DNA from 2 places in the Roseivivax sp. CAU 1761 genome. Region 2 is predicted to be linked to the other one. Evidence: riboswitches for the same ligand, from Rfam matches in the RefSeq annotation. Region 2 holds a riboswitch; the other holds the start of a gene.
What was found. Region 2 has a riboswitch for cobalamin ahead of ACXYMW_RS15550 (CbtB domain-containing protein). Riboswitches for the same ligand answer to the same signal wherever they lie in the genome.
Positions count from the first base shown of each region.

Region 1 (13,937 bases), on a different contig from region 2:
GATGGAGAAGGAGTGAGCGCCACGCTCGCCCCTGCCCCGCGGCGCGGCTCGACCCGGCTTTCGCATGCCGTCGAGGCCGGGCTGGATCTGCCCGGGACCGGCCCCGTCGTGGTCTTCGGCGCGCCGGGCGACGCCGATCTTGCCGCCCTCCCCGACACCGATCTGCGCGTGGTGCAGCCGCTGAAGCCCGAGGCCGATGCGCTGGCGGCGCGCGGCATCGCGCTGACCGAGACCGCGCCCGAGGGCGCGGCGCTCGCCGTGGTGCTGCTGCCGCGCGAACGGGCCCGGGCCGAGGACTGGATCGCCGCCGCCGAACGCGCCGCCGCCCCCGGCGGGCTGGTGGTGGTGGACGGCGCCAAGACCGACGGCGCCGACGCGCTGCTCAAGGCGGTGCGGCGCCGGGTCGCGGTCGGCGGGCCGGTGGCCAAGCATCACGGCAAGATCTTCTGGTTCGAGGCCGGCGGCCATTTCGCTGACTGGGCCCACCCGCCGTCGCGCATCGCCGGGGAATGGCTGACGGCGTCGGGCGTGTTCTCGGCCGATGGCGTCGATCCGGGCTCGCGACTGTTGGCCGAGGCGCTGCCCGACACGCTGGCCGGCCGGGTCGCCGATCTGGGCGGCGGCTGGGGCTATCTCAGCGCCCGCATCCTCGAAAGCGACCGCGTCGAGCGCGTCGATCTGGTGGAGGCCGACCGCGTGGCGCTGGACTGCGCGCGCGCCAATCTCGACGATCCGCGCATCGCCTTCCACTGGGCCGACGCGACGCGCTGGAAGCCCGAGGCGGCGCTCGACGCGGTGATCACCAACCCGCCCTTCCATGCCGGACGCAAGGGCGATCCGTCGCTTGGCCAGGCCTTCCTCGTCACCGCGGCGCGGGCGCTCAAGCCCGCCGGGCGGCTCTGGCTTGTCGCCAACCGGCACCTGCCCTATGAGGCGGTGCTCGACACCCTGTTCCGGGAGGTCGCCGAGATCGGCGGCGATGCCCGCTTCAAGATTCTCGCGGCCGGCCGGCCCGTCCCGGGCCGCCGCTGACCCCGCCGCGCCGAAGCGCCAGATCGGAGCCCGCATGAGCTTTTCCATCGAAGGCAAGACCGCCATCGTGACCGGCGCCGCCAACGGCGTCGGCCTCGCCATCGGCCGCCACTTCGTCCAGAAGGGCGCCAACGTCATGTTCACCGACATGGACGAAGGCCGGCTGTCGCGCGAATGCGGCGAGCCCGGCGACGAGGATCGCCGCCGCTACTTCGCCGGCGACCTGCGCGAGCGGCTGACCGTGGCCAACCTGCTCTCGGCGACGCTCGACGCCTTCGAGCGGGTGGACATCCTGATCAATGCCAGCCGGCAGATGATGCCCTCGGACCCGCTCGATCTCGACGACACCTCGGTGGAGGCGCTGATCGAGCAGAACCTGATGACCTCGCTCCGGGTGTCGCAGGTGATCGCCAAGCGCATGATCAAGCAGGCCGAGGGCCAGGAAGAGGGTCAGGCCGGCGCCATCGTCAACCTGTCCTCGATCGCCGCGCGGCGCACCCATCCGTCGCTGCTGGGCTACTCGGTGTCCTGCGCCGCGCTCGACCAGATGACCCGGTCGATGGCGGTGGCGCTGGCGCCGCACCGCATCCGGGTCAATGCCGTGGCCTTCGGCTCGGTGATGTCGGCCTCGCTCAAGGACACGCTGAAGGAGCACCGCGAATACCGCGGCGACATCGAGGACCACACGCCGCTTGGCCGCATCGCCGCACCCGACGAGTTGACCGAGAGCGTGCAGTTCCTGGTCTCGGATTCGGCGCGCTTCGTCACCGGCCAGATCATGACCGTGGATGGCGGGCGCACCCTGCTCGACCCGGTGGCGGCGCCGGCGCACTGATCGCGGCGCTGCGGCGCCCTGCCCATTTGCGCCGCTGCGGCGCCCTGCCCGGTTGCGCCGCCGCGGGCCGCGGCGCTAAGCCCGGCCCAGGCAGCCAGGAGACAGCAGATGAGCGACGAACTCGGCCCCGAACGCGCCCGCGCCAGCGCCTGGTTCCGCGCGTTGCGCGACACCATCGTCGCCGCCTTCGAGGGGCTCGAGGACAGCCATGCCGAGGGCCCCGGCGCGGCGGCCCCGGCCGGCCGCTTCGAGGTCACCCGCACCACCCGGCGCTCCGATGACGGTTCGGATGCCGGCGGCGGGCTGATGAGCGTGATGCGCGGCGGCCGGGTGTTCGAGAAGGTCGGCGTCAACGTCTCCGAGGTCTACGGCACGCTGGGGGCCCGCGCCCAGGCGGCGATGGCGGCGCGCAAGGGCATTCCCGGCATGGCCGAGGATCCGCGCTTCTGGGCCTCGGGCATCAGCCTCGTCGCGCATATGCAGAACCCGCATGCCCCGGCCGTGCACATGAACACGCGGATGTTCTGGACCCCGCATGCCTGGTGGTTCGGCGGCGGCTCCGACCTCAATCCCTGCATCGAATATGCCGAGGACACGGCGCATTTCCACGCCACCCAGAAGGCCCATCTCGACCCGCACGGGGCCGATCTCTATCCCCGCCTAAAGGCCTGGGCGGACGAGTATTTCTACATCCCGCATCGCGGCCGGGCGCGCGGCGTCGGCGGCATCTTCCTCGACGACCATTGCTCCGGCGACTGGGAGGCCGATTTCGCGCTGGTGCAGGATATCGGCCGCGCCTTCCTGCCGGCCTGGCTGCCGCTGGCCGAGGCGCGGCGGGCGCAGGAATTCGGCCCGGCCGAGCGCGAGGCGCAGCTCGTCCATCGCGGGCTCTACGCCGAATACAACCTGGTCTATGACCGCGGCACCAAGTTCGGGCTCGAGACCGGGCACGACGCCAATGCCGTGCTGATGAGCCTGCCGCCGCTGGCCAAGTGGATCTGAGGGCCGCACCCGGGCGGGCCGGTAGTCCGCCCGGCTTTGCGGCCGGCGCCGGGGCCGCGGTTCAGTAGCTGTATTCCGCGAAGACCCGGTCGAGATCGCCCTGCCATTCGCCGCGATACTTCGCCAGAAGCTCGTCGGCCGGGGTCTCGCCGCTGGCCACGCTGTCCTTCAGCGCGTTGAGGAAATGCGTCTCGTCGGGCAGCAGGCCGCCGGCGCCCTCGCGGGCCCGCGCCTTCAGCCCGGCCTCCGACAGCACGAGCACCTCCTCGGCCAGGTCGCGCATCCGCCGGCCGCCGACCTCGGCCGAGAGCCCGTCCACCGAGGCCGCCACGCGCCAGGCCTCGCGGGTCTCGGCATCCCAGTCCTTGGCGAGGTCCCAGGCGGCGTCGAGCGGGCCGTCCTCGTAGAGCAGCCCGACCCAGAAGGCCGGCAGCGCGCAGAGCCGGCGCCACGGCCCGCCATCGGCGCCGCGCATCTCGATGAACTTCTTGATCCGCGCCTCGGGGAAGATCGTGGTCAGGTGATCGGCCCAGTCCGACAGCGTCGGCACCTCGCCCGGCAGCGCCGGCAGCCGGCCGTTGAGGAAGTCGCGGAAGGACTGGCCCAGCGCGTCGATGTAGCGGCCGTCGCGGTAGACGAAGTACATCGGCACGTCGAGCGCGTATTGCACCCAGGCCTCGAAGCCGAAGCCGTCCTCGAAGACGAAGGGCAGCATGCCGGTGCGGTCGGCGTCGAGATCGCGCCAGACCCGGCTGCGCCAGGATTTGTGGCCGTTCTCGCGGCCCTCGAAGAACGGCGAATTGGCGAACAGGGCGGTCGCCACCGGCTGCAGCGCCAGCCCGACGCGCAGCTTGCGCACCATGTCGGCCTCGGAGGCGAAGTCGAGATTCACCTGCACCGTGCAGGTGCGGTACATCATCGTCTTCCCCATGGTGCCGACGCGGTCCATGTAATCGGTCATCAGCCGGTAGCGCCCCTTGGGCATCATCGGCATTTCGTCATGGGTCCAGTTCGGCGCCGCGCCGAGCCCGATATACCCCGCGCCGACCCGGTCGGCGACGTCGCGGACCTCGGCCAGGTGGCGGTTCACCTCGTCGCAGGTCTGGTGGATGTTCTCCAGCGGCGCGCCCGACAGTTCCAGCTGCCCGCCGGGTTCGAGGCTGACATTGGCGCCGTCCTTCTCCAGCCCGATGAGCTGGCCCTGCTCCATGACCGGCGCCCAGCCGTGGCGGTCGCGCAGCCCCTCGAGCACCGCGCGCACCGAGGTCGGCCCCTCGTAGGGCAGCGGCGCCCGGGTGTCCTTGAGATAGCCGAACTTCTCGTGCTCGGTGCCGATGCGCCAATCGGCCTTCGGCTTGCAGCCGGCCTCGAGATACTGCGCAAGCTGCGCCGCGGACTCGATCGGCCCGCCGCCGGATTGAGGAATGGACATGGGGTCACCCTGCTCCGTTGGTTTCGGGCCGTCTCGGGGCATCAGGCATGTGCGCAAACGCGCCGGGTGTCAATGCAGCCGAAGCGATGTGTGGACGGCGCTGCGGCGCCACAGCGTGAGGGGCGCACGGCCCGGCCGGTCGAGGGCCCGCAGCACGCGTTCGGTGCCCAGTCCGGGCAGCGCCGCAAAGGCGTCGAAGAGCGCGTCGGCGCCCTCGGCATTGACCGGCACGTGAAGCGCCGGGCCGTCGCGCGGGGTCAGCACCCAGTGCAGCGGCCGTCCGGTCGGATCGAGCCCCAGCGCCTCCAGCGTGTCGAGGTCGACGACACCGCCGGAGAGCGGGCCGAAATAGGCGATCCGCCCCTCCGTCAGGGTGACCACGCCGGGCCCGCCGCCGCCGCGCGCGAAGCGCCCGCGCTGCCAGCCCGCCACGGCCAGGGCCGCCCCCGCCGCCGCCAGCGCCCAGCCCATCCAGGCCAGGAGCCCCCAGCTCGCCAGCGCCGCCCAGAGCCCGAGCGCCGCGACGCCGAGCCCGGCCAGCGCCTCGCCCCAGCGGCGCAGCGCGGCCTCCGCCGCGGGCCGCAGGAAGCTCACCGCCAATCCCCGAAGCGCAGCTGCCACAGGGTCAGCGCCGCGACCGCCGCGGTGTCGGCGCGCAGGATGCGCGGCCCGAGGCTCGCGACATGGGCGAAGGGTGCGGCATAGAGCCTCTGGCGCTCGGCCGGCGAGAACCCGCCCTCGGGCCCGATCAGCACCGCCCAGGGCCCCTCGCCCCGGGCCTCGGCAAAGCGCCCGGCAGCCTCCGGCGCGGCGCCCGCCACGCCGCCGAAGCCCTCCGCCGCCTCGGTCTCGTCGCAGAACATCAGCCGCCGCCCCCCGGGCCAGTCGGCGAGCAGCCGGTCCAGCCGCGCCAGCTCCGCCACCTCGGGCACGAAGACGCCGCCGCATTGCTCGGCGGCCTCGCGGGCATGGGCCTGCAGCCGGTCCTGGCGGATGCGCTCGGAATTGGTGAAGTCGGTGGCCACCGGGACGATCCGCCGCGCCCCCATCTCGGCCGCCTTCTCGACGATGAAATCGGTGCGCGCCTTCTTCACCGGGGCGAAGAGCAGCCAGACATCCGGCGGCAGGACCTGCGGCCGGGTCTGCGCCAGGCAGGCCAGCCGACCGGACTTCTTGCCGGCCTCGGCGACCTCGGCGCGCCATTCGCCGTCCTGCCCGTTGAACAGCAGCAGCTCGGCGCCCACGGCGAGCCGCATCACCGAAAACAGGTAATGCGCCGCCTCGCGTTCGAGCCGCACCTGTTGTCCCGCCCCGAGCGGGTGCTCTACAAACAGCCTGACCACGGACATGGAGCGGACCATATGCCCGAGAATGCGCCAGCGCCAGAGGGCCAGATCGCCGATGCCTACCGCGGCAACTGGGTGGACCGGCGCGCCCCGGACGCGCTGAAACCTTATCTGCGGCTGTCGCGGCTCGACCGCCCGATCGGCACCTGGCTGCTGCTGCTGCCGTGCTGGTGGGGGCTGTTCCTGGCGATCTTCGCGACCCGCGCGCCGCGCTGGGAGGATGCCTGGATCTTCACCGCCTGCGGGCTCGGCGCGATCCTGATGCGCGGCGCCGGCTGCACCTGGAACGACATCACCGACCGCCATATCGACGGCCGGGTGGCGCGCACCGCGCTGCGGCCGATCCCGGCCGGGCAGGTCACCGCCCGGCAGGCCTTCGGTTGGGCCTGCGCGCAGGCGCTCCTGGCCTTCGCGCTGCTCTTGACCTTCAACGGCGCCGCCATCGCGCTCGGCATCCTGTCGCTCCTGCCGGTGGCCATCTACCCCTTCGCCAAGCGCTTCACCTGGTGGCCGCAGATCTTTCTCGGGCTGGCCTTCAACTGGGGCGCGCTGCTGGCCTGGACCGCGCATACCGGGTCGCTGGGCTGGCCGGCATTGCTGCTCTATGTCGCCGGCATGGCCTGGACGCTGTTCTACGACACCATCTACGCCCACCAGGACAAGGAGGACGACGCGCTGATCGGGGTGAAGTCCACCGCGCGCCTGTTCGGCGCCCGCACGCCGCGGATGCTGGCCCTGTTTCTCTGCCTGTCGGTGGCGCTGATGGGCGCGGCGGTGATCGCGGCGGCGCCCCAGGGCGCGGTGGCGGGCCTGCTGCTGGCGATCTGCGGCGCCTGGGCGCTGGGCGCGCACCTGCTCTGGCAGCTCACCCGCTTCGACATGGAGGATCACCCGCGGCTGCTGATGCTGTTCCGCTCGAACCGCGATGCCGGGCTCCTGCCCGTGCTGTTTTTCGCCGCCGCCGCGCTCGTCTGATTGCGTGCCGTGGGGGTCCCGCGTATCACGACTCGTCCCGCAACGAACCTCGGATCTGCCATGAGACTGTCTGCGCTGGCCATCCTCTTCGCCACCTTCTCGGGCGCCGCGGCGCTGTCCGCGGTGGCCGCGGTCTTCTCCGTCGACATGATCGAGAAAAGCTCGATCGAGGAGATCGAGCGCTCGCTCGAGGAGGAGGGGATCGACTGGGCGCAGGTCGACGCCAACGGCCTGCAGGTCTTCCTGATCGGCACCGCGCCCAGCGAATCGGCGCGCTTCAAGGCGCTGTCGGTGGCCGGCAAGGTGGTCGACGATGCCCGGGTGATAGACGAGACCCAGGTGGCCGAGGCCGACGGGCTGGAAGCGCCGCGCTTCTCGGTGGAGATCCTGCGCAACGGGGCGGAGGTGCAGCTGATCGGGCTGGTGCCGGCGGAGTATGACCGCGCCGCGCTGGTGGAGCTGGTCGGCCGCATGGTCGGCGGCACCGAGGGCGTGACCGACCTGCTCGACAGCGCGGATTACCCGACGCCCGAGGCCTGGGCGCCGTCGATGCGGCTGGCCACCCTGGCGCTCGACAATCTCGAACGCTCGAAGATCTCGGTCGAGGCCGGCCGGCTCGCGGTCAAGGCGATGGCCAGCGATGCCGAGAGCCGCGACCGCGTGGCGCGGCGGCTGGAATCGGCGGCCCCCGACGGGCTCGACCTCGAGCTCGACCTGTCGGCGCCGCGGCCGGTGATCGCGCCCTTTACCCTGCGCTTCGTCGCCGATGCCGAGGGCGCGCGCTTCGATTCCTGTTCGGCCGACAGCGAGACCGCGCGCGAGCGCATCCTCGAGGCGGCGCGCGATGCCGGCTTCGAGGGCAGCCCGGGCTGCGTCATCGGCCTTGGCGTTCCCGCCGAGGGCTGGGGCGATGCCGCCGCGGCGGCGATCGCCGCGGTCTCCGAGCTCGAGGGCGGTTCCGTCACCTTCACCAATTCCGACATCGCGCTGGTCGCGGTGGAGGGCACCGACCCGGCGCGGTTCGACAAGACCGTGGGCGACCTGACCAGCGCCCTGCCCTCGGGCTTCGTGCTCGACGCGGTGCTGCCCGAGACCCCCGAGGAGGGCACCGGCCCGACCGAGTTCGTCGCCACCCAGAGCCCCGAGGGGCTGGTGCAGCTGCGCGGCCAGGTCGCCTCGGAAACCGCGCGCACCACCGTCGACAGCTTCGCCCGCGCCGCCTTCGGCTCCGAGCAGGTGCGCACCGGGCTGCGGGTCGATGACAGCCTGCCCGAGATCTGGCAGGCCCGGGTGCTGGTGGCGCTCGAGGCGCTGTCGCAGCTCGCCAACGGCTCAGTCAGCGTGTCCCCGGACCGGTTCGCCATCACCGGCGACACCGGCAACAAGGCGGCGGCGAGCGAGATCGCCGCGCTGGTGGCCGAGAAGATCGGCGACGACCAGGCGGCGATCGAAGTCACCTATCAGGAAAAGCTCGACCCGACGCTCGGCATTCCGAGCCCCGAGGAATGCGTGGCGCGGATCGGCACCATCACCGGCGTGCGCAAGATCACCTTCGAGCCCGGCAGCGCCACGCTCGACGCCTCGGCCAAGGACGTCCTGGACGAGATCGGCGAGCTGCTGCGGCTCTGCGGCGACATCCCGCTGGAGATCCAGGGCCACACCGACAGCCAGGGCCGCGAGGTGATGAACCAGCAGCTGAGCCAGAAGCGCGCCGAATCGGTGCTCGAGGCGCTGCGCAAGCGCCGGGTGCTCACCGGCTCCTACCGGGCCCGCGGCTACGGCGAGGAAAATCCCATCGCCGACAATGGCAGCGAGGAAGGCCGCGAGGCCAACCGGCGAATCGAGTTCCACCTGATTCGCGCGGAAGGCGAGGAAACCGCCGAAAACGACACGGAAAGCGTTGAAGATTCCGCCGCGACGTTGCAGGAAGGAAACGAAGCACCCGAGGTGGCGGAGCAAGAACCAGCGGATGAACAGGATTGAGTTTATCTTCGCCACCGCGATCATCCTGTTCATCGCCTTCTGCCTTGGCTGGTTCGCAAACTGGCTGGTGCACCGCTTCACCCGGGTCAGCCAGGCCGACGTCAACGAGCTCGAGCGCATGAGCCAGGAGCTGCACGAGGCCGAGGAAACCCGCGACCAGGCCATCACCTACCTGCAGCAGCGCGAGGCCGAGCTGACCAACCAGCTGGCCCAGACCGAGGCCGAGCTTTCGGCGGCCATGGAAGGTCTGCGCGAGGCCCGCCACGAGGCCGAGGAAATGCGCTCCTACGTGGAGCGCATGCGCGCCAGCTGAGGCCGCGCCCGGCCCGCCGCGTCGCTTTGGAAACACCGACGTTAGCGTCTTCGGTCCGCGGACCGAATGCGGCCGCGCGGCCGTCCGGACGGGGCCGTCAGCCGAGACCGCCCCGCGCCACGGCGAGCAATCCGTCGATGTCGAGATGGTGCTCCAGATGCGCCGCGAGCGCGTCGAGCGTCGCCTCCACCGTGGCGCCGTAGCGCGTCTCCGAGGCCGCGACGCCGAACCCGGCCAGCCAGGCGGCGCGGAAGCCGTCGTCGCGGAACATGCCGTGCAGGTAGCTGCCGGCGATCCGGCCATCCGCGCTGACCGCGCCCTCGGGCTCCCCGTCGACCTCCGCGAAGGGCCGCGCGCGATCCGGTCCGGTGGTGGCGCCGATGTGGATTTCGTAGCCCGCGAAGGGCCGGCCGCTGGCCGCGTGCACCGCCGCGACCTCCACGGTGCGTTTGTCGCCTTCCATCACCGTGGTCACGTCGAGCAGCGCCAGGCCCGCGGTCTCGCCCGGGCTGCCCTCGAGCCCCAGGGGATCGGCGATCCGCCGCCCCAGCATCTGGTAGCCCCCGCAGAGCCCCAGCACGTGCCCGCCGCGGCGCAGATGCGCCGCGATGTCGAGATCCCAGCCCTGGGCGCGCAGGAAGGCGAGATCGGCCCGGGTCGATTTCGACCCCGGCAGGATCACCAGGTCGGCATCGCCCGGCAGCGCCTCGCCGGGGCCCAGCAGGGTCAGCCGCACCCCCGGCTCCTGGGCCAGCGGGTCGAGATCGTCGAAATTGGCGATCCGGCCGAAGCGCAGACAGACCACGTGCAGCCCCCCGGCGCCGCGGCCGGCGCGCAGGTCGAGCGCGTCCTCGGCCGGCAGCCGCCAGGCCTCGTCGAACCACGGCACCACGCCGAAGCCCGGCCAGCCGGTGCGCGCCGCGATCAGCGCGTAGCCGTCGTCGAAGAGCGTGGGGTCGCCGCGGAAGCGGTTGATCAGGAAGCCGCGGACGAGGCCGGCATCCTCGGCATCGATCACCGCCCGGGTGCCGACGATCTGCGCGATCACCCCGCCGCGGTCGATGTCGCCGGCGAGGATCACCGGCACGCCGGCGGCGCGCGCGAAGCCCATATTGGCGATGTCGCCCTTGCGCAGATTGACCTCGGCCGGGCTGCCGGCGCCCTCCACCAGCACGATGTCATGCGCCGCCTCGAGCCGCCGGAAGCTCTCCAGCACCGCGCCCATGAGCTGCGGCTTGAGCCGGGCGTAGTCGCGCGCCCGCGCCGTGGTCAGGCGCTTGCCCTGAACCACCACTTGGGCGCCGGTCTCGCTCTCGGGCTTCAAGAGGACCGGGTTCATGTCGGTATGGGGCGCAAGCCCCGCGGCCTGCGCCTGCAGCGCCTGGGCGCGGCCGATCTCGCCGCCATCGGCGGTCACCGCGGCGTTGTTGGACATGTTCTGCGGCTTGAACGGCGCCACCGACAGGCCGCGGCGCGTCAGCGCACGCGCCAGCCCCGCCACCAGCAGCGACTTGCCCACGTTGGAGCCGGTGCCCTGGATCATCAGCGCGGTCACGGCGCGCCCCCCGGGCCCGGCCTCATGCCGCGCCCGGCGCCTGCGGCGGCAGGAAGGCCTCGACCGCCGCCTGCGCGATGACCGAAACCTCGCCGGTGACCGGGTCGGTGGTGTCGAGCCCGCCGAACACCGCCCGCACCTCGGCCCGGCCGCGCGGCAGGACGGCCGTCAGCGCCGCGGTGTCGACCCGGTCGGGCTGCTGCACCGCCACCGTGACCGCCACCCGCATCGCGCTGTGGTCGAGCCCCAGCGCGCCGAGGATCGGCAACGAGGAATGCCGCAGCGCGTCCTCGATCGCCCGCCGCGCGGCCTTGGTGTAGTCCCGCCCGTGCAGATCGGTGCCCATGCCCATCTCGAGGATCACCCGCCGGTCGCTCATGCCGCGCCCCCGAGGTCGAGCGACACCGCGATCACCGCGTTGGCCATCACCCTCGGCGCACCGCCGCCCGGCCGCGGCAGGTCGAGCCCGCCCGGCACCGCGCGCACGCTCACCGCGCCGTAGGGAAAGGCCGCGGCGACCTGCGCGGTGTCGACCCGGTTGGGCGCGGCGACGCCGATCTCGACCTCGATCCGCATCTCCGCCGGGTCGCGGCCAAACAGCTCGGCGAGGGTGATCGAGTTGCGCCACAGCGCGTTCTCCACCGCGCGGCGCGCGGCAGCGGTGTAATCCTGCCGCCGCAGCGAGGTTCCCATGCCGAACTCGAGGATCAGGCGGCGCTGGGGCATCAGAACTCGATGCCCTTCTGCGCCTTCACCCCGTCGCGGAACGGGTGCTTGACCAGCTCCATCTCGGTGACGAGGTCGGCGGCCTCGATCAGCTCCGGCTTGGCGTTGCGGCCGGTCAGCACGACATGGGTCATCGGCGGCTTCTCGGTGAGCAGGAAGTCCACCACCTCGTCGATGTCGAGATAATCGTAGCGCAGCGCGATGTTGATCTCGTCGAGCAGCACGAAGCCGATCGCCGGGTCGCGGATCTGGTCCTTGGCGATCTCCCAGCCGCGGCGGGCGGCGGCGATGTCGCGGTCGCGGTCCTGGGTCTCCCAGGTGAAGCCCTCGCCGGAGACGAAGAGCCGGACCTCGTCGCGGAAGCGCTCCTCGAGAAGCTGCCGCTCGCCGGTCTGCCAATTGCCCTTGATGAACTGCACCACGGCGACCGGGATGCCGTGGGCGACGCAGCGCAGCACCATGCCGAAGCCCGAGGAGGACTTGCCCTTGCCCTTGCCGGTATGGACGACGATCAGGCCCTTTTCCTCGGTCTTGGTGGCCATGATGCGGTCGCGGGCGGCCTTGATCTTCTGCATCTTGGCGGCGTGGCGGGCGGCGTCGTCACTCATCGGCGGGCTCCGGTCTGGGTGCCGAAGGTCTGGCACCGCCGCCCCGCCGGGTCAACGGGCGGGGCTGGGCGCGGCTCGGGCGGAGCGCTCGGGGGAATGTGGTCGGAATTGCATGCAGAGGGCAGCGCCCGCCCCGTGGGAGCGGGACGGGCGCTGCCCGGCGGTATCCGCCGGGCCGGGCAGCGGAACGGAGCGCGGCGCTCATAAACACCGCACGACGGCCGGAACCGCCCGCGCCTCAAGGTAACCGATCTCCGATCCGGTGCGCGGAGGGCGGCGTCCGGCCCGCGGGGTGGGCAGCGAAGCGCCCGACCCGAGGAGGCGGGTCGGGCGCTGCCCGGCGGGGCCCGCCGCGCGGGGCAGCGTAGCGGAGCGCGGCGCTCGTGGACACCGGGCCCGCGCGACAGGCGCCCCGTCGCGACCTGGCGCCGCTGGCCAGTGCGCGGCCTTGACAGAACCCGCGCCAGCCCGCACAGAACCGCATGCGCTGGTGCCCGGGGCGCGCGTCTCGGGTGAAAAGGGAATGCGCCAGCTCCGGCCGAAGCCGGGGTCAAGCGCAGCCGCCCCCGCGACCGTGACCGGAGAGGGTCGCCGAACGCCACTGGCCCCGCCCGGGCTGGGAAGGCCGGCCACCCGCCGGGGCCCCCGGGCCCCGACATCCGCAAGCCGGGAGACCTGCCCGCGCAGGACGTGAGACCCGGACGGGGTGTTCCGGTGTCGGGAGGACCCGCGCGCCGCGTCCGCCCGCCATCCGGCCCGCTCCGCCCAGCCCCTTGAGGACGACGAGGCCGCATGAGAGACACCGCCGATTCCCCCGCGCCCGCCGGCCCGGCCGGCCCCGGCGCCGCCATCGACGCCGCGCCGCACCGCGACGCGGCGACCGCGGCCCGCCCCGGCCCCGACCGCGAATCCGACACCGCCCCGCCGGCGCCGGTCGAGCTCTTGGTCTGCGTCAAGTGCCGCGCCGGCTCCGAGGTCGCCGAGGACGGCAGCCGCCCCGGCGCGCTGCTCCACGACGCGCTCGACGGCACCCTGCCCGAGGGCGTCACCCTGCACGCCGTCGAGTGCCTGTCGAACTGCGACCGCGGCTGCTCGGTGGCGCTGCGCGGCGGGCCATCGCGCTGGACCTATGTCTACGGCAACCTCGCCCCCGACCTCGCCGACATCCTGCGCGAGGGTGCTGCCGCCTATGCCGCCACGCCGGACGGCCTGGTGCCCTGGCGCGAGCGCCCGGTCCATTTCCGCAAGAACTGCATCGCCCGCATTCCTCCCCTGCTGCTCCCGGAGCCCGACCATGCCTGATCTCGCCAAACTGCCCGTCACCGTCGTCACCGGCTTTCTCGGCGCCGGCAAGACCACGCTGATCCGCCACCTGATGCAGAACCCGGGCGGCCGCCGGCTCGCCGTGGTGGTCAACGAGTTCGGCGATGTCGGCGTCGACGGCGAGATCCTCAAGGGCTGCGCCATCCCGGACTGCCCGGAGGAAAACATCATGGAACTCGCCAATGGCTGCATCTGCTGCACCGTGGCGGACGATTTCATCCCCACCATCGAGGCGCTGATGGCGCTCGAGCCGCGCCCCGACCACATCCTGATCGAGACCTCGGGGCTGGCCCTGCCGAAGCCGCTCCTGAAGGCCTTCGACTGGCCCGATATCCGCTCGAAGATCACCGTCGACGGCGTCATCGCGCTGGCCGATGCCGAGGCGGTGGCCGCCGGCCGCTTCGCCCCCGACGTGGCCCGCGTCGATGCCCAGCGCGAAGCCGATGACAGCCTCGACCACGAGACCCCGCTGTCGGAGGTCTTCGAGGACCAGATCGCCTGCGCCGACATCGTGCTGCTGACCAAGCCCGACCTCGCCGGGCCCGAAGGCGTGGCGCGGGCGAAGGAGACCATCGCCGCCCATGCGCCGCGGCCGCTGCCGGTGGTCGAGGTCGCCGAGGGCGCGGTCGATCCGCGGGTCATCCTGGGCCTCGGCGCCGCCGCCGAGGACGACATCGACGCCCGCCCCTCGCACCATGACGGCGCCCCCGAGCACGACCACGAGGATTTCGATTCGGTGGTCGTCGAGCTGCCGGACCTGGCCACGCCGGCCGATCTGGTGGCGCGCATCGAGCGGCTGGCGCGCGA
Region 1 is NZ_JBTLRM010000018.1:9,696-23,632, reverse strand. It holds gene clpS (ATP-dependent Clp protease adapter ClpS) at 1-16, shown strand, start outside; gene ACXYMW_RS12160 (class I SAM-dependent methyltransferase) at 13-1,032, shown strand; gene ACXYMW_RS12155 (SDR family NAD(P)-dependent oxidoreductase) at 1,067-1,867, shown strand; gene hemF (oxygen-dependent coproporphyrinogen oxidase) at 1,976-2,869, shown strand; gene ACXYMW_RS12145 (glutamate--cysteine ligase) at 2,931-4,301, opposite strand; gene ACXYMW_RS12140 (hypothetical protein) at 4,371-4,895, opposite strand; gene ACXYMW_RS12135 (16S rRNA (uracil(1498)-N(3))-methyltransferase) at 4,892-5,650, opposite strand; gene ubiA (4-hydroxybenzoate octaprenyltransferase) at 5,663-6,622, shown strand; gene ACXYMW_RS12125 (OmpA family protein) at 6,683-8,605, shown strand; gene ACXYMW_RS12120 (hypothetical protein) at 8,592-8,918, shown strand; gene ACXYMW_RS12115 (cobyric acid synthase) at 9,016-10,473, opposite strand; gene ACXYMW_RS12110 (Lin0512 family protein) at 10,496-10,852, opposite strand; gene ACXYMW_RS12105 (Lin0512 family protein) at 10,849-11,199, opposite strand; gene cobO (cob(I)yrinic acid a,c-diamide adenosyltransferase) at 11,199-11,807, opposite strand; cobalamin riboswitch at 12,279-12,504, shown strand; gene ACXYMW_RS12095 (DUF1636 family protein) at 12,750-13,109, shown strand; gene cobW (cobalamin biosynthesis protein CobW) at 13,102-13,937, shown strand, end outside.
Region 1: another riboswitch for cobalamin. It lies ahead of ACXYMW_RS12095 (DUF1636 family protein); the one in region 2 lies ahead of ACXYMW_RS15550 (CbtB domain-containing protein).

Region 2 (13,937 bases):
TGGCGGGGCTCGCGGGGCGCGCGGCGGGGGCCGATCTCTGCCTCGCCGAAGGCTCGATGGGGCTCTTCGACGGCGTCGCCACCCGCGGCCGCGCGGGCTTCGGATCGAGCGCCGAGACGGCGCGGCGAATGGGCTGGCCGGTGCTCTTGGTGCTCGACGTGAGCGGCCAGGCGCAATCGGCGGCGGCCACCGCGCTGGGCTTCGCGCGCTACGATCCCGGGCTGGACCTGGCCGGGGTGATCCTGAACCGGGTCGCCAGCCCGCGCCACGAGCGGCTGGTCCGGGCCGGCATGGCGGCGGCCGGGATCCCGGTCCTGGGCGCCCTGCCGCGGCGCGGCGACCTGGCCCTGCCGGAGCGCCATCTGGGGCTGATCCAGGCCGTCGAGCATCCCCATCTCGAGGCTGCGATCGCGGGCTACGCGGCCTTCCTGCGCGACCATGTCGACCTCGCCGCGATCCGCGCCGCGGCGGCGGGCGGCGGCGCGGCGGCGCCGGCCGGGACGGCGCTGCCGCCGCCGCCGGCGCAGCGCATCGCGCTGGCCCGCGACGCCGCCTTCTCCTTCACCTATCCGCATCTCCTGGAGGCCTGGCGGGCGGCGGGGGCGGAGATCCTGCCCTTCTCGCCGCTGGCCGACGAAGCGCCGGATCCCGCCGCCGACCTGGTCTGGCTGCCGGGCGGCTACCCGGAGCTTCATGCCGGGCAACTGGCCGCCGCCACCCGCTTCCGCGCGGCGCTCCGCCGCCACGCCGAGACCCGCCCGGTGCACGGCGAATGTGGCGGCTACATGGCGCTCGGCCAGGCGCTGGTCGACCGCGACGGCGCGCGCCACGAGATGGCGGGCCTCCTGGGCCTGGTGACCAGCTATGCCAGCCGCAAGCTGCATCTGGGCTACCGGCGCGCGGTGCTCGAGGCGCCGATGCCCGGGCTCGCGCCGGGCCGGGCGCTCCGCGGCCACGAATTCCATTATTCCACCATCCTCGAGGCGCCCGACGCGCCACTGGCGCGGGTCGCCGATGCCGACGGCGCCGAGGTGCCCGAATCCGGCTCGCGCCGCGGCCAGGTGACCGGCACCTTCTTCCACCTGATCGCCGCGGAGGCTTCATGAGCGGTTTCGTCTCCTTCGTGGGATCCGGCCCCGGCGATCCCGAATTGCTGACCCTGAAGGCGGTGGACCGGCTGGCGCGCGCCGACGCGGTGCTCTTCGACGACCTCTCGGCGGGGCCGATCCTCGCCCATGCCCGCCCCGGCGCCGATCTGGTGGGCGTCGGCAAGCGCGCCGGCCGGCCGTCGCCCAAGCAGCACCATGTCAGCCGCCTGCTGGTCGATTACGCCCGCGAGGGCGGCCGGGTGGTGCGGCTGAAATCCGGCGATGGCGGGCTCTTCGGGCGGCTCGAGGAGGAGCTGGTGGCGCTGCGCGCCGCCGGCATTCCATACGAGATCGTGCCCGGCCTGCCCTCGGCCTGCGCCGCCGCCGCCGCCGCCGGCCTGCCGCTGACCCGGCGGCTGACCGCGCGCCGGGTGCAGTTCGTCACCGGCCACGACGCCGCCGGCGGCCTGCCCGAGGACGTCCACCTCGCCGCTCTGGCCGATCCCGCCGCCACCACCGTGGTCTATATGGGCCAGCGCACCTTCCCGGCGCTGGCGGCGCGGCTGATCGGTGCCGGGCTGCCGCCGGAGACCCCGGCGCTGCTCGCCGAGGCGGTGAGCACGCCGGAGCAGGCGCTGCTCCGCACCACCGTCGCGGCGCTGGCCGAGCGGCTGCGCGCCGGCGGGCCGAAACCGGTGCCGGCGCTCATCCTCTACGGCCCGCTGGCGGCGCCCGAGGAGGGGCTCGATGCGTGATCTCTGGCTGATCGGCATCGGCACCGGCAATCCCGACCACGTCACCCGCGAGGCCGAGGCGGCGCTGCGCGACGCCGCGGCGGTGCTGGTGCCGCGCAAGGGGCCGGACAAGGCCGACCTGGCCGAGCTGCGGCTGACCATCCTCGGCCGCAGCGGCAGCGCGGCGCGGGTCCTGCCCTTCGACATGCCGGTGCGCGACCCCGCCCTGCCCTACCGCGCCCGGGTGCTGGCCTGGCACGACGAGATCGCCCGGCGCTGGGCCGAGGCGCTCGCCGCGGCGCCCGAGGGGCCGGTGGCGCTGATGGTCTGGGGCGATCCCTCGCTCTACGATTCGACGCTGCGCATCGCCGCCCGGCTCGAGCGCGCGCCGCGGCTCCGGGTGGTGCCCGGGATCACCGCGCTGCAGGCGCTGACCGCGGCGCATGCGATCCCGCTCAACACCCTGAACGGGCCGGTCACGGTGACCACCGGGCGGCGGCTGCGCGACCGCGGCTGGCCCGAGGGCGCCGAGAGCGTGGCGGTGATGCTCGACGGCGAGCTGAGCTTCCGCGCGCTCGGCCGCGACGACCTCGAGATCTGGTGGGGCGACTTTCTCTGCATGGCCGAGCAGATCCTCGACCACGGCCCGGTGGCCGAGGCCGGGCCGCGCATCGCGCGGGCCCGCGCCGCGGCGCGGGCGCGGCACGGCTGGATCATGGATTGCTACCTGCTGCGTCCGGCCGGGGCGGCATGAGCCGCGAGCGGCTGCTGATCTGCACCAGCTGCGCCGGCGCGCCGGACGCCGCGGGGCGCGCGACGCTGGCCCGGGCGCTGGAGGCGGCGGGCGCCGCGATTGTGGTGGCGGGGCAGCCCTGCCTGAATGCCTGCGGCCGGCCGGTGACGCTGGCCCTGCAGGGGCCGGGCCGGGCGACCTGCCTCTTCGTGGAGACCCGGCCCGAGGCCGACCGGGCCGATCTTGCCGCCACGATCCGGGCCTGGCGCGCCGCGCCGGCGGGCTGGATCGAGGATGCCCGGCCCTGCGGCCGGCTGCGCTTCTGCCTGATCGGCCGGGTGCCGGCGCTGCCCGAAGGCGGCGCCGGCTGAGCTCAGCCCCGCGCCGGGGCGGCGGCGGGCAGCGCGCCACGCTGCCAGAACAGGCCGGCAAAGCCGCCCAGCGCGATCCAGGCCGCCAGCCCGACGCCGAGGCTGCGGGCCGCGAACAGCGCGCCGAGCTCGGTCGGGACCGGGCCGTTGAACTGCGCGGGCTGCGGTGCGCCCCAGAGATGCGGCGCGGCGAGCAGCGCCAGCGCCGGCAGCCAGACCCGCCAGGACCGCCCGAAGGCCAGCATCGCCAGGCCTGCGCCGGTGGCCAGCACCGTCGCGGTCCACCAGACCTGCCGCGCGGCGAGGTCGACCATGGCGACGCCGGGCACTTCGGGGGCCAGCGAGAAGCCGGGCGCCAGCTGCACGGTGACGAAACCCGCCGCGCCCCAGAGCAGCCCGCTGCGGGCGTCGATCCGCGCGCCGCGCGCCTCGGCCTGCGACATCAGCGCGGTCAGGACCAGCGCGTAGCCGCTGTAGACCAGCATGGTGAAGAGCACCGTCAGCCCGTCGCGGCCCAGATCCGGCCCCGGCAGCGGCTGCACCGCTGCGGCCGGCGCGCCGGCGCCGAAATGCTCGAGCAGGCCGGTCTCGTAGAGCTCGGCATGCAGCAGCACGGGTTGCACGAAGACGAGTTGCAGCAGCGCGGCGATCAGCCCCGCAGCGGCCCCAGCGAACAGCGCGCTGGTCAGCAATCTGGAAAACATCGGCTCAGTGGCAGGGGAAGCCGGTGGCGTGGCGCATGTCATGCGCGGCGTCGTGCAGCGGCCCGGCCTGCAGATGGCCGGCGGCGACGATCACGCCGAGGCCGATCAGCGCGGCGGCGATGGCCGGGATCAGGCCGGTGCGTGCCGCGTCGGCAGCTTGCGAACGGTCGATGGTCTGGGTCGTCATGGTCAGGTCTCCTTGCCGTCACACCCGAGGGCGGGTTCATGTCACGCGACCGGCAGGTCTCCTGGCTTGCGGGTCGTTGCTCTGGCTGGCCTTCCCGGATCGCTCCAGTGGCATCGTCAGCCGCGCTCGCCGCTCACAGTTGCGGGGGCAGCCGCAGCCTTGGCCCGGGCGGGCCGCACTGCGTTCCCTTTTGCGCCCGTCCGCCCGGGGGCGGCGCGGGACCGATCACGCCTTCGGGAGTGCCAGAGTGCAGCCGCCAAAGTCAATCGGCAAAAGCCGGGCGCCGGCGGCGCGGTCAGCCCAGTGCCGTCCGGGCCGCGCCCGCCGCGGCGGCCAGCAGCACCACCCGCCAGGGCGGCTGGCGGCCCAGCGTGAGCAGCACGAAACAGCCCAAAGCCAGCGCCAGGTCGCCGCGCCCGTGCACGGCGCTGACGAAGACCGGGTCGTGCAGCGCCGCGCCGAGGATGCCCACCACCGCGGCATTGGTCCCGGCCAGCGCGGCGCGCATCCGCGGCCGCCCGCGCAGCTCGCTCCAGCGCGGCAGCACGCCGAGCAGCAGGAGCGCCCCGGGCAGGAACACGCCGAGCAGCGCCAGCCCGGCCCCGGCCAGCCCGTTCGGGCCGGGTTCGATCAGCGCGCCGAGATAGGCCGCGAAGGTGAAGAGCGGCCCCGGCACCGCCTGCGCCGCGCCGTAGCCTGCGAGGAAGGTGTCGCGGTCGATCCAGCCCGGCGGCACCACCGCCGCCTCGAGCAACGGAAGCACCACGTGGCCCCCGCCGAAGACCAGCGCCCCGGCGCGGAAGAAGGCGTCGAAGACCGCCAGCGCCGGCGCCAGCGGGGCGGTCAGCGGCAGCGCCACGAAGAACAGCGCGAAGAGCGCCAGGCACAGCCGCCCGGTGCGCCGGGAGATCGGCGCCGGCAGCACGCCCCCGGCATGCGGGCCGGGCCGGATCAGCGCCAGTCCCGCCGCCGCCCCGGCGGCGATCGCCGCGACCATCCCGGCGCCGCCCGGCAACGCCGCCAGCACCGCCACCGCGAGCACCGCGATGGCGGCCCGCGGCAGGTCCGGACAGAGGCTGCGGGCCATGCCCAGGACGGCCTGCGCGACGATCGCCACCGCGACGATCTTCAGCCCCGCCAGCGCGCCCTCGGCGAGCGGGCCGCCGAGATGCGCGGCGCCGAAGGCGAAGAGCACCAGCGCCACAGCCGAGGGCGCGGTGAAGGCGGCGAAGGCCGCCAGCGCCCCGGGCAGGCCGGCGCGCAGCAGGCCGATGGCGAAGCCGACCTGGCTTGAGGCAGGCCCGGGCAGGAACTGGCAGAGCGCCACCAGGTCGGCAAAGGCGGCCTCGCCCAGCCAGCGCCGGCGCAGCACGAACTCGGCATGGAAATATCCGATATGGGCGATCGGCCCGCCGAAGGAGGTCAGCCCGAGCCGCGCGAAGGCGGCGAAGACCTCGGCGGCACGGCCCGGCGGACGGTCCCCGCCCGACGCCTCGACGGCGGCCCCGTCGGCGGCAGCACCTTCGGCGGCAGCTCCTTCGGCGGCTTGGGGGCCGGGCGCGGATCCGGGACGCTCAGGCGACAAGGCGGCGGTCGCGGGCCTGCCAGAGGGCCTCGGCCCGCGCGATCCCCTCGCCCTCCGCCGCCAGCCCGGCCGTCTCGAGGGCCAGCGCCGCGGTGCCCAGCACCACCGCCAGCGCGAAGTCGTCCTCGCGCCGGCCCTGCCAGAGCGCGGCCAGCGCCTCCGGCGCGCCGCCGGCCTCGCCAAGGCGCCGGTGCCCCTCGGCGAGGGTGCCGCTGCGGCCCTCCCAGGGCGCCCCGCCGCGCAGCCCGAAAAGCTGGATGTCCTTGACCGGGTGGTGCTCGAATTCGCCGCCGCCGCCCTTCAGCACGGTCAGCCGTTCGAGGCCCAGCAGCGCCGCGGCATCGCGCTGGATCTCGCGGTAGGGCGGGTGGAAGACGCCCTGCACCGCGGCCGCGGCACCGCCGGGATTGAGCATCCGCAGCACGGTGTTGACGCAGGAGCGCAATCCGAAGACCGCGCGCAGCTGCAGCAGCCGCATGAGCCCGGGCGACAGCGCCTCGAGCGGCAGGTAGGCGATGCCCTGCGCCGCCACCAGATCGGCGGCGTGGCGCGGATCGCCGGCGCTCGGGATGCCGGCATGGCCGAGCGCGCCGCGCACCGAGGCCGCCGGCGCCTGGTGCGAGTTCCAGCCATGCAGCAGCACCGGCACCCCGGCGGCGGCGACCAGCCGCGCCGCCAGCAGGAACCAGGGCAGCCCGCGGGTCCGGCCGGCCGCGTAGGACGGCCAGTCGAGCCCCGGCCCAGCGCCCGGCCAGTCGCCGAGCGCCGCCCGCGCCCCGGCGGTGAGGCCGGCGATCTCGTCCGCGGTCTCGCCCTTCATGCGCAGCAGCATGAGGATCGCGCCCAAGGCCTCGGGCTCGGGGTCGGGGCCCAGCATCAGGGCCATCGCCTCGCGGGCCTCCTCGAAGGTCAGCGACCGCGCCCGGCCCTGGCCGCGGCCGAGGATGCGCACATAGGGGGCAAGGCTCATGGCGAACTCCGTTTCGCGGCCGCGGCAGTGCCGCATCCGGCGCCGGATCGGGGCGCCCGGCACGCCCTGCCCCTTCTACTGCCCCGCTCGGCCGGGTCAAAGCCCTTGCGGCGCCTGCGCCCCCCGCCCCGCCCCGTCCCGCCCGCACGCGCTTTGCGCAGGCGCCGTTCCTGCATCCGCGCGGATCATCCGCCACGGCCGATCTGCCGCCGTTGGACCGGTTTGATCATTAAGCTTGACAAACCACCGTCGCTGAACTCTTGTATACAGGAGAACAGATATGCGACTTCGTTAAAATTTGTCGCAAAATATCGACGAATGACGGCAGGCACACTCTTGGAACTGTGGGCAGGTGCGATCCGCCTTCTTGCGACCACCCCCGGGATCGCGTCCCGCCCCTCGCTTGCCCGGCCCGCCCAGATCAATTCCGGTCTGGGCGGGCCTCTTTCTGTCCCGGACCCCCTTCCGGGCCATTTGCGAGGAGCATCCTTTTGTTGCGGACAATGATCGCGCCGGCCGCCTTGGCGACGGCCCTGCTGACGGGCGCCGTCGCGCAGGCCGAGACGGTTCTGAAGATCAGCCATTTCGTGCCCGCCATGCACGGCATTCACCGCGATTTCATCGTGCCCTGGACCGAGGCGGTCAGCGCCTGCGCCGGCGGCGACCTGCGCTTCGAGATCGCCGGGGCGGGCAGCCAGCTCGGCCATGTGGCGCGCCAGCAGGAACAGGTCATGGCGGGAATCGTCGACATCGCGCACGGGTTGCATGGGATTCCGCGCGGCCGCTTCCCGCGCACCTCGCTGATCGACATGCCGTTCCTGACCGAGGATGCCGGCGCCGCGACCTACGCGCTCTGGCAGCTGCTGCCGGACCACCTGGCCGAGGAATATCGCGGCCTCAAGGTGCTGGCGCTGCACGCCCATAACGGCGGGCTGATCCACACCCGGGGCAAGGCGGTCGAGACCATGGAGGATCTGCGCGGGCTGCGCATCCGCACGCCTTCGCCCGCGGTGTCGATGATGCTCGACCATCTCGGCGCGACGCCGCAGGGCCTGCCGCCCGGCGAGGTCTACGAGAGCCTGCAGCGCGGCGTGCTCGACGGCGCGGTGTTTCCCTGGGACCCGGTCCATTCCTTCGGGCTGAACGAGGTGCTCGACCACCATCTCGAGACCGGCGCCTACACCGTGTCGTTCTTCTTCGTGATGAACCAGCAGAGCTACGACCGGCTCGACCCCGCGCTGCAGGCCTGCATCGATGCCGAATCCGGCGATGCGCTGGTGGCGAAGTTCGACGCCTGGTGGGATGCCTGGGACGCGCCGGGCCGCGCCGGCGCCGAGGCGGCCCGGCACGAGATCGTGACGCTGAGCGCCGCCGAGCGCGAGCGCTGGCGCGCCGCGCTCGACCCGATGGTCGAGGCCTATCTCGAACAGGTCGAGGCCGAGGGCGTGGAGAATGCCCGCGAGATCTACCGCGCCCTGCAGGAGAAGGTCGCGGAATACGAGGCCGGACAGGGCTGAGGCCGCCCGCCGGGCGCCCGGTGCGGGCGCCCCGTCCTCAGAACCACTGCCCGGCCTCCATCAGGCCGAGCTCCAGCAATTGCCGCGAGCTCCACTCGAACGGCACCGAATTGGCCCACATGAAGCTGTCGATCCCGGCCGAGGAGCCGGGGTTGCGCTGCAGCGCCTTGGCGGCTCGGAACGAGACCAGCGCCGCCGTCAGGTTGTGGTGCCAGGGGCAGGAATAGGTGTTGTATTCCTCCACGTCGAAGCTGTGATCGGGGCGCAGGGTGAGCCCGCGGCGCGCCCGGAACAGCGCGATCCGGTCAATCTTGCGGCGGTCCGCGGGGACATGTTCGTCGAAGCGCCAGCGCAGCCCGCCGAAAAAGTCGAGCTGGCGCTCCTTCGGGTGCCCGGTCGTCGGGTCGGGGCGCGCCAGCGCGTAATAGCCCGCCCGGTCGAGATGCGCGCGGTCGAGCGACACGGCATCGGGATGCCGGTCCAGATCGTCGGCGTAGAGGTCGATGGTGTAGGTCAGCATGGCGTCGCGGCGTTCCTCGGCATGGAAGGCCAGCATCTCCCCCACGGTGCGGGTCTCGGCGAAGGGATAGAACAGGAATTCCGCGTTGTAGCAGTAGAACAGCCAGGTCCCGGGGGCGGCGCGGCGGGCGATCCGCGTCACCGCCGCGGCCACCGCGCCGGGCCGGTGCGGATCGAAATCGACGCGGACGACCGCCCCGGCCAGGTCGGCGGGCAGCCGGTGGACCGGCGCGCCCAGCAGCACCACGCTGGCAAAGCCGATCTGTTGGTGATGGCGCAGGGTGGTCTCGAGCTCCGCCGCGTCCTCGGCGAAGATCAGCGCGGCGGGGCCCGGGCGCAGCGCCGCCGCGCCGCGCTTCAGGAACGCCTCGAGCGATGTGTAATGCATTCGTGATCCCGCCTGAGCCTCGCGCCGAAGGTCGGCCAGAGCCGCGCGCATTGCAAGCCGGGGGGCGCCTGCGGTAAGGACCACGCTCAATTGCCCGAGCCGGAGCGCGCGCGATGACCCAGCCGAAGAAGCTCTTCATCAAGACCTATGGCTGCCAGATGAACGTCTATGACAGCGAACGCATGTCCGAGGCGCTGGCCGGACAGGGCTACGTGCCGACGGCCTCGGCCGACGATGCCGACATGATCCTGCTCAACACCTGCCATATCCGCGAGAAGGCCGCCGAGAAGGTCTATTCCGAGCTTGGCCGCTACAAGGATCTGAAGGAGGCCCGGCCCGACCTGAAGATCGGCGTCGCAGGCTGCGTGGCGCAGGCCGAGGGCGAGGAGATCATGCGCCGCCAGCCGCTGGTCGACCTCGTGGTGGGGCCGCAGAGCTACCACCGCCTGCCCGAGCTCGAGGCGCGCGCCGGCGGCGGCGTCAAGGCGCTCGACACCGAGTTCCCCGAGGAGGACAAGTTCGCCCGCCTCACCGGCCGGCCCAAGGCCAAGCGCGGGCCGACCGCCTTTCTCACCGTGCAGGAGGGCTGCGACAAGTTCTGCGCCTTCTGCGTCGTGCCCTATACCCGCGGCGCCGAGGTGTCGCGCCCGGTCGCGCAGATCCGCACCGAGGCGCGCGACCTGGTGGAGCGCGGGGTGCGCGAGATCACGCTGCTGGGCCAGAACGTCAACGCCTATCACGGCACCGGCCCCGAGGGCGGCGACTGGAGCCTCGCCCGGCTGATCCGCGACCTCGCCGAAATCGACGGGCTGGAGCGCATCCGCTTCACCACCTCGCATCCGAACGACATGGATGACGACCTAATCGCCGCGCATGGCGATTGCGCCAAGCTGATGCCCTACCTGCACCTGCCGGTGCAGGCCGGCTCCGACCGCATCCTGAAGCGGATGAACCGCGCCCACACCGCCGAGAGCTACCTGCGGCTGATCGAGCGCCTGCGCGACGCCCGCCCCGACCTGCACCTGTCGGGCGACTTCATCGTCGGCTTCCCCGAGGAGACCGAGGCGGATTTCCAGGCCACGCTCGACCTGATCGCGGCGGTGAATTACGGCTCGGCCTATTCCTTCAAGTACTCGACCCGCCCCGGCACCCCCGCGGCCGAGCGCGACCAGGTACCCGAGGACGTCAAGGACGACCGCCTGCAGCGTCTGCAGGCCCTGCTCAAGGTGCAGCAGAAGGCGGTGCAGGATTCGATGGTCGGCCGCGACGTCTCGGTGCTGTTCGAGAAGCCCGGCCGCTTCCCCGGGCAGATGGTCGGCAAGTCGGAATACCTGCACGCGGTGCATGTGGAGACCGACGCGGTGAGCCCCGGCGACCTGCGCCGCGTGCGGATCACCGAGAGCGGGCCGAACTCGCTGTCCGGCGCGCTGATCTGACCGCCGCGCCGGGCCGCTCCTGCCCGGGCTCGACCCAAGCCCTGCCGGCCGGCCGCGGACACGCGAAGGGGGCACCGCCCGCAGGCGCGCCCCCTTCCCCGTCCACCCCCCGGTGCCCGGGTCTCAGTGCGGCAGCGGCTTGCGCGACCGCGCGTCGTAATAGATGCGCCGCATCTCGGCTTTCAGCCCCTCGGGGTTGTTGACCAGTTCGTCGTCGCGGCAGACCCGTTCCGCCACCGCATGGGCCGTTGGGTAATCGTAGCCGATGGCGACCAGCGACTGCACGAAGTTCGAATTCGGGCGATCCCAGATCACCTCTTTCCACGGGCCGCGGAAACAGCTCACCACGATGGTGCCGCCCTTGAAGCGCGGCACGTCGGCCGCCGCCTGCTTGTGGGCGTGGGACCTGCCGTGGCTGTGATCGGCCAGTGCCGGCGATGCGACCGCCGCTGCCAGCGCCGCCATGACCAGTAACTTCTTCATTCCACGTCCTCCGTAGCAGATTTGCGAGGCGATGCGCGCGGCCCGCGGCGCCCTCGGCGGCCGCGGCATGGCCCTCGCAGCGCGTTAGCGAGATATTAATCTCTGCCGCAGTTCTGCCCAATATTTTTCGCGAAAGGTCGCCCGCAAGATGCCAGTGCGCGACCGCGGGCCGAGATTGTCGCCCCGGGCGAAACCGGAATGGCGGCGAACCGCGATCAATACGAATGTGAGCGCAAATCAATTCCCGCTTTGATTGTAATTGCGGCGGCGCGGTTTTTCCTTTCAATGCGAATCGAAATGGCTAGGCTGACGGGCACGGTCGCCCGTGCCGGAACGGGGTGTGCCCGCGCGGTTCCGCGCCATGTGGCCGGCGTCCCCGCCGATGCCGCGCGCTTCGTGCGCGGAGCCATGCGCCGGTGGTGCGGGCCCAGCTATCCCCGGCCGCCACCCGGCCCGTTTGTGGGAAGAAGGAGTTCGGTTTGAACCAGACCCTGCCGCGGCGCGGATCGGTGCCGGAACGCACCCGGTCCGAGCATCTGGAGCTGATCCTCGAAACCGCCGATGTCGGCGTCTGGGAACTCGACGTCGAAACCGGCCGGGCCTGGCGCAACGACCGCCACGACGAGATCTTCGGCTATGCCGAACTGCTGCCGGAATGGACCTTCGAGATGTGCCGCGCCCACGTGCTCGAAGCCGACCGGGACTATTTCGACGAACGCTACGGCACCGCGCTGGCCAACGGGCAGCCCTGGTCCTTCGAATGCCGCATCCGCCGCGCCGATGGCGCGCTGCGCTGGATCTCGGCCTCCGGCCGGCCGATCACCGACCCGGAGGGCCGCATCACCACGCTGATCGGCCATGTCATCGACGTCACCCATACCAAGCGCAAGGAGGAGCATCTGCGGTCGGTCCTCGACGAGCTGAACCACCGGGTGCGCAACACGCTGATGGTGGTGCATTCGATCGCCGCGCGGTCCTTCCCCGACGATGTCGGTGTGGCCGAGGGCCGCGCGGCCTTCCTCGGCCGCATCGACGCGCTGGCCGCGGCGCATGCCCTGCTGACCCAGCGCAACTGGGCCGGGGCGCCGCTCGCCGAGGTCGCCGCCCGCGGCCTCGCCCCCTACCGCGAGGCCGGCGCCGGCGACCGCATCCGCTGCGACGGACCGGCGGTCGAGCTGCCCGCCCGGGCCGCGGTGACGCTGTCCATGGCGATCGGCGAACTGGCCACCAACGCCGTCAAGCACGGCGCGCTGAGCGGGCCCGCTGGCACCCTGTCGCTGAGCTGGGAGGTCGTCCCGGAGCCCGCCCCGGACGCGGCCGGCGGCACGGCCGGCCCGCGGGTGCGGCTGCTCTGGGAGGAGCGCGGCGGGCCGCCGGCCGAGCGCGGCCCCCGCAGCGGCTTCGGCACGACCCTGCTGGAGCGCATTGTCCCGGCCGACCTCGGCGGCACGGTGGCGCTGGATTTTGCCCCCGAGGGACTGCGCTGCCGGATCGAATTCCCTCTTGGGCCGTTGGGAACGGACACCCCTTGAGACGTCCCGATCCGGAGGGTTCCACCATGCAGCCGGGCCGCCCCTCGGCCGATCCCGCCCCTGTCGCGCGGCCGCTCCGCGCGCTGCTGGTCGAGGACGAGGCGCTGATCGCCCTGCTGATCGAGGAATACCTGCAGGATGCGGGCGTCGCCGACGTGGTGGTGGCGGGCACGCTGAGCGAGGGGCTGGAGGCGGCGAGATCGGGCCGCTTCGACTGCGCCATTCTCGACGTCAATCTCGGCGATGCCCGCTCCGACGCGATCGCCGACGTGCTGGCGGAGCGGCGGGTGCCCTTCGCCTTCTCCACCGGCTATGGCAGCGAGGGGCTGGCGGCGCGCCACAATCACCGCCCGGTGGTCACCAAGCCGGCGCAGACCAGCGCGTACCAGGCGCTCATCGCCGAGCTTCTGGAGGGCGGCCCGCGCCCATCGAACTGACTGCGCCCCGGTCGCGAGGGGCGCCCCCGTCCCGAGGCGATGGCCCCCGCCCGCGCCCCCGCGCACGGCCCCCGCGGGGGGCCGGACGGGCCGGCCCTGTCAGGCCAGGGCGTCGTCGTCCGCCGCCAGCACCGCCTGGAATTCCCGCCACTCGCCCTTGCTCATGCCCGAGCTTTCCTGCGTCACCCGCTCGCCCTCCAGCATGCGCCGGATGCAGGACAGCGCGGTCGCCGACAGGGTGGCGCCGCCCATGCGGTAATCCTCGAAGGCGCGGAAGGCCGCCGGCACCCAGTCGCGCACCATCTCGGCGATCGCCTCGGCATAGACCCGGATCTCGTATTGCGCGTGGGAATCGGCCCTCAGCCGCAGGAAGTGCAGCAGGTTGTGCAGGTCGGTCTTCCAGTACCACTGGGTGTAGACGTTGGCCGGCAGGTTCATCCGCGCCAGCTCCCGCGCGAGGCCCTGCTGGCCCTCGGTGGAGATCATCTCCTCGTAATGGTCGTAGGCCCGCATCGCGTCCTCGCGCAGCCAGCGCAGCACCCGCTCCGCCTCCTCGCCGGAAAGCGGCGCGCCGCGGCCCTGGTTGTTGACCGCGGATTGCGCGGCGAGCGATTCCGGCGCCGGGATGTAGAATTCCCTGTCGAGCACCGAGTAGCGCGCCGAATATTCGTTCACGTTGGCGGTGCGGTGGCGGATCCATTGCCGGGCCACGAAGACCGGCAGCTTCACGTGCAGCTTGATCTCGCACATCTCGAACGGCGTCGAATGCCAGTGCCGCATCAGGTAGCGGATCAGACCCTCGTCGTTCGACACCGACTTGGTGCCGCGGCCGTAGGAGACCCGCGCCGCCTGACAGATCGCGGCGTCGTCGCCCATGTAGTCGACCACCCGCACGAAGCCGTGGTCGAGCACCGGGCGGGCGGCGTAGAGATGGCGCTCGAGCCCCGGCGCGGTGGCCCGCAGGGTCTGCCGCGGCTCCGCGCGCTGGGCGTCGATCTCGGCCTTCTGGTCCGCGCTCAGGGTCATCGACGGTCTCCATTCCTCGCTGCCCGCCCGGAGTAGCCGCCCCGCCGGCGGCGGGCAAGACCACGCCGCGCCGCGGCGGCGCGCCGGGTCGGTCGGGGCACGGTGGCGGGGCGATGCAAGCCTATCGACAACGCCCCCCTGCCCGCTACCCTGTGCCTGCACATGGACGGGTCCCGCCGGGGCCGAGACAAGCGATGGGAGCACGCGAACGCATGGCGATCGAATAC
Region 2 is NZ_JBTLRM010000029.1:32,805-46,741, reverse strand. It holds gene ACXYMW_RS15575 (cobyrinate a,c-diamide synthase) at 1-1,106, shown strand, start outside; gene cobA (uroporphyrinogen-III C-methyltransferase) at 1,103-1,843, shown strand; gene cobF (precorrin-6A synthase (deacetylating)) at 1,836-2,576, shown strand; gene ACXYMW_RS15560 (DUF1636 family protein) at 2,573-2,926, shown strand; gene ACXYMW_RS15555 (CbtA family protein) at 2,929-3,630, opposite strand; gene ACXYMW_RS15550 (CbtB domain-containing protein) at 3,635-3,817, opposite strand; cobalamin riboswitch at 3,852-4,058, opposite strand; gene chrA (chromate efflux transporter) at 4,113-5,402, opposite strand; gene ACXYMW_RS15540 (glycosyl transferase family protein) at 5,392-6,372, opposite strand; gene ACXYMW_RS15535 (TRAP transporter substrate-binding protein) at 6,894-7,889, shown strand; gene ACXYMW_RS15530 (glycosyltransferase family 2 protein) at 7,927-8,796, opposite strand; gene miaB (tRNA (N6-isopentenyl adenosine(37)-C2)-methylthiotransferase MiaB) at 8,910-10,232, shown strand; gene ACXYMW_RS15520 (hypothetical protein) at 10,356-10,715, opposite strand; gene ACXYMW_RS15515 (sensor histidine kinase) at 11,195-12,247, shown strand; gene ACXYMW_RS15510 (response regulator) at 12,244-12,684, shown strand; gene thyX (FAD-dependent thymidylate synthase) at 12,784-13,710, opposite strand; gene ACXYMW_RS15500 (VOC family protein) at 13,923-13,937, shown strand, end outside.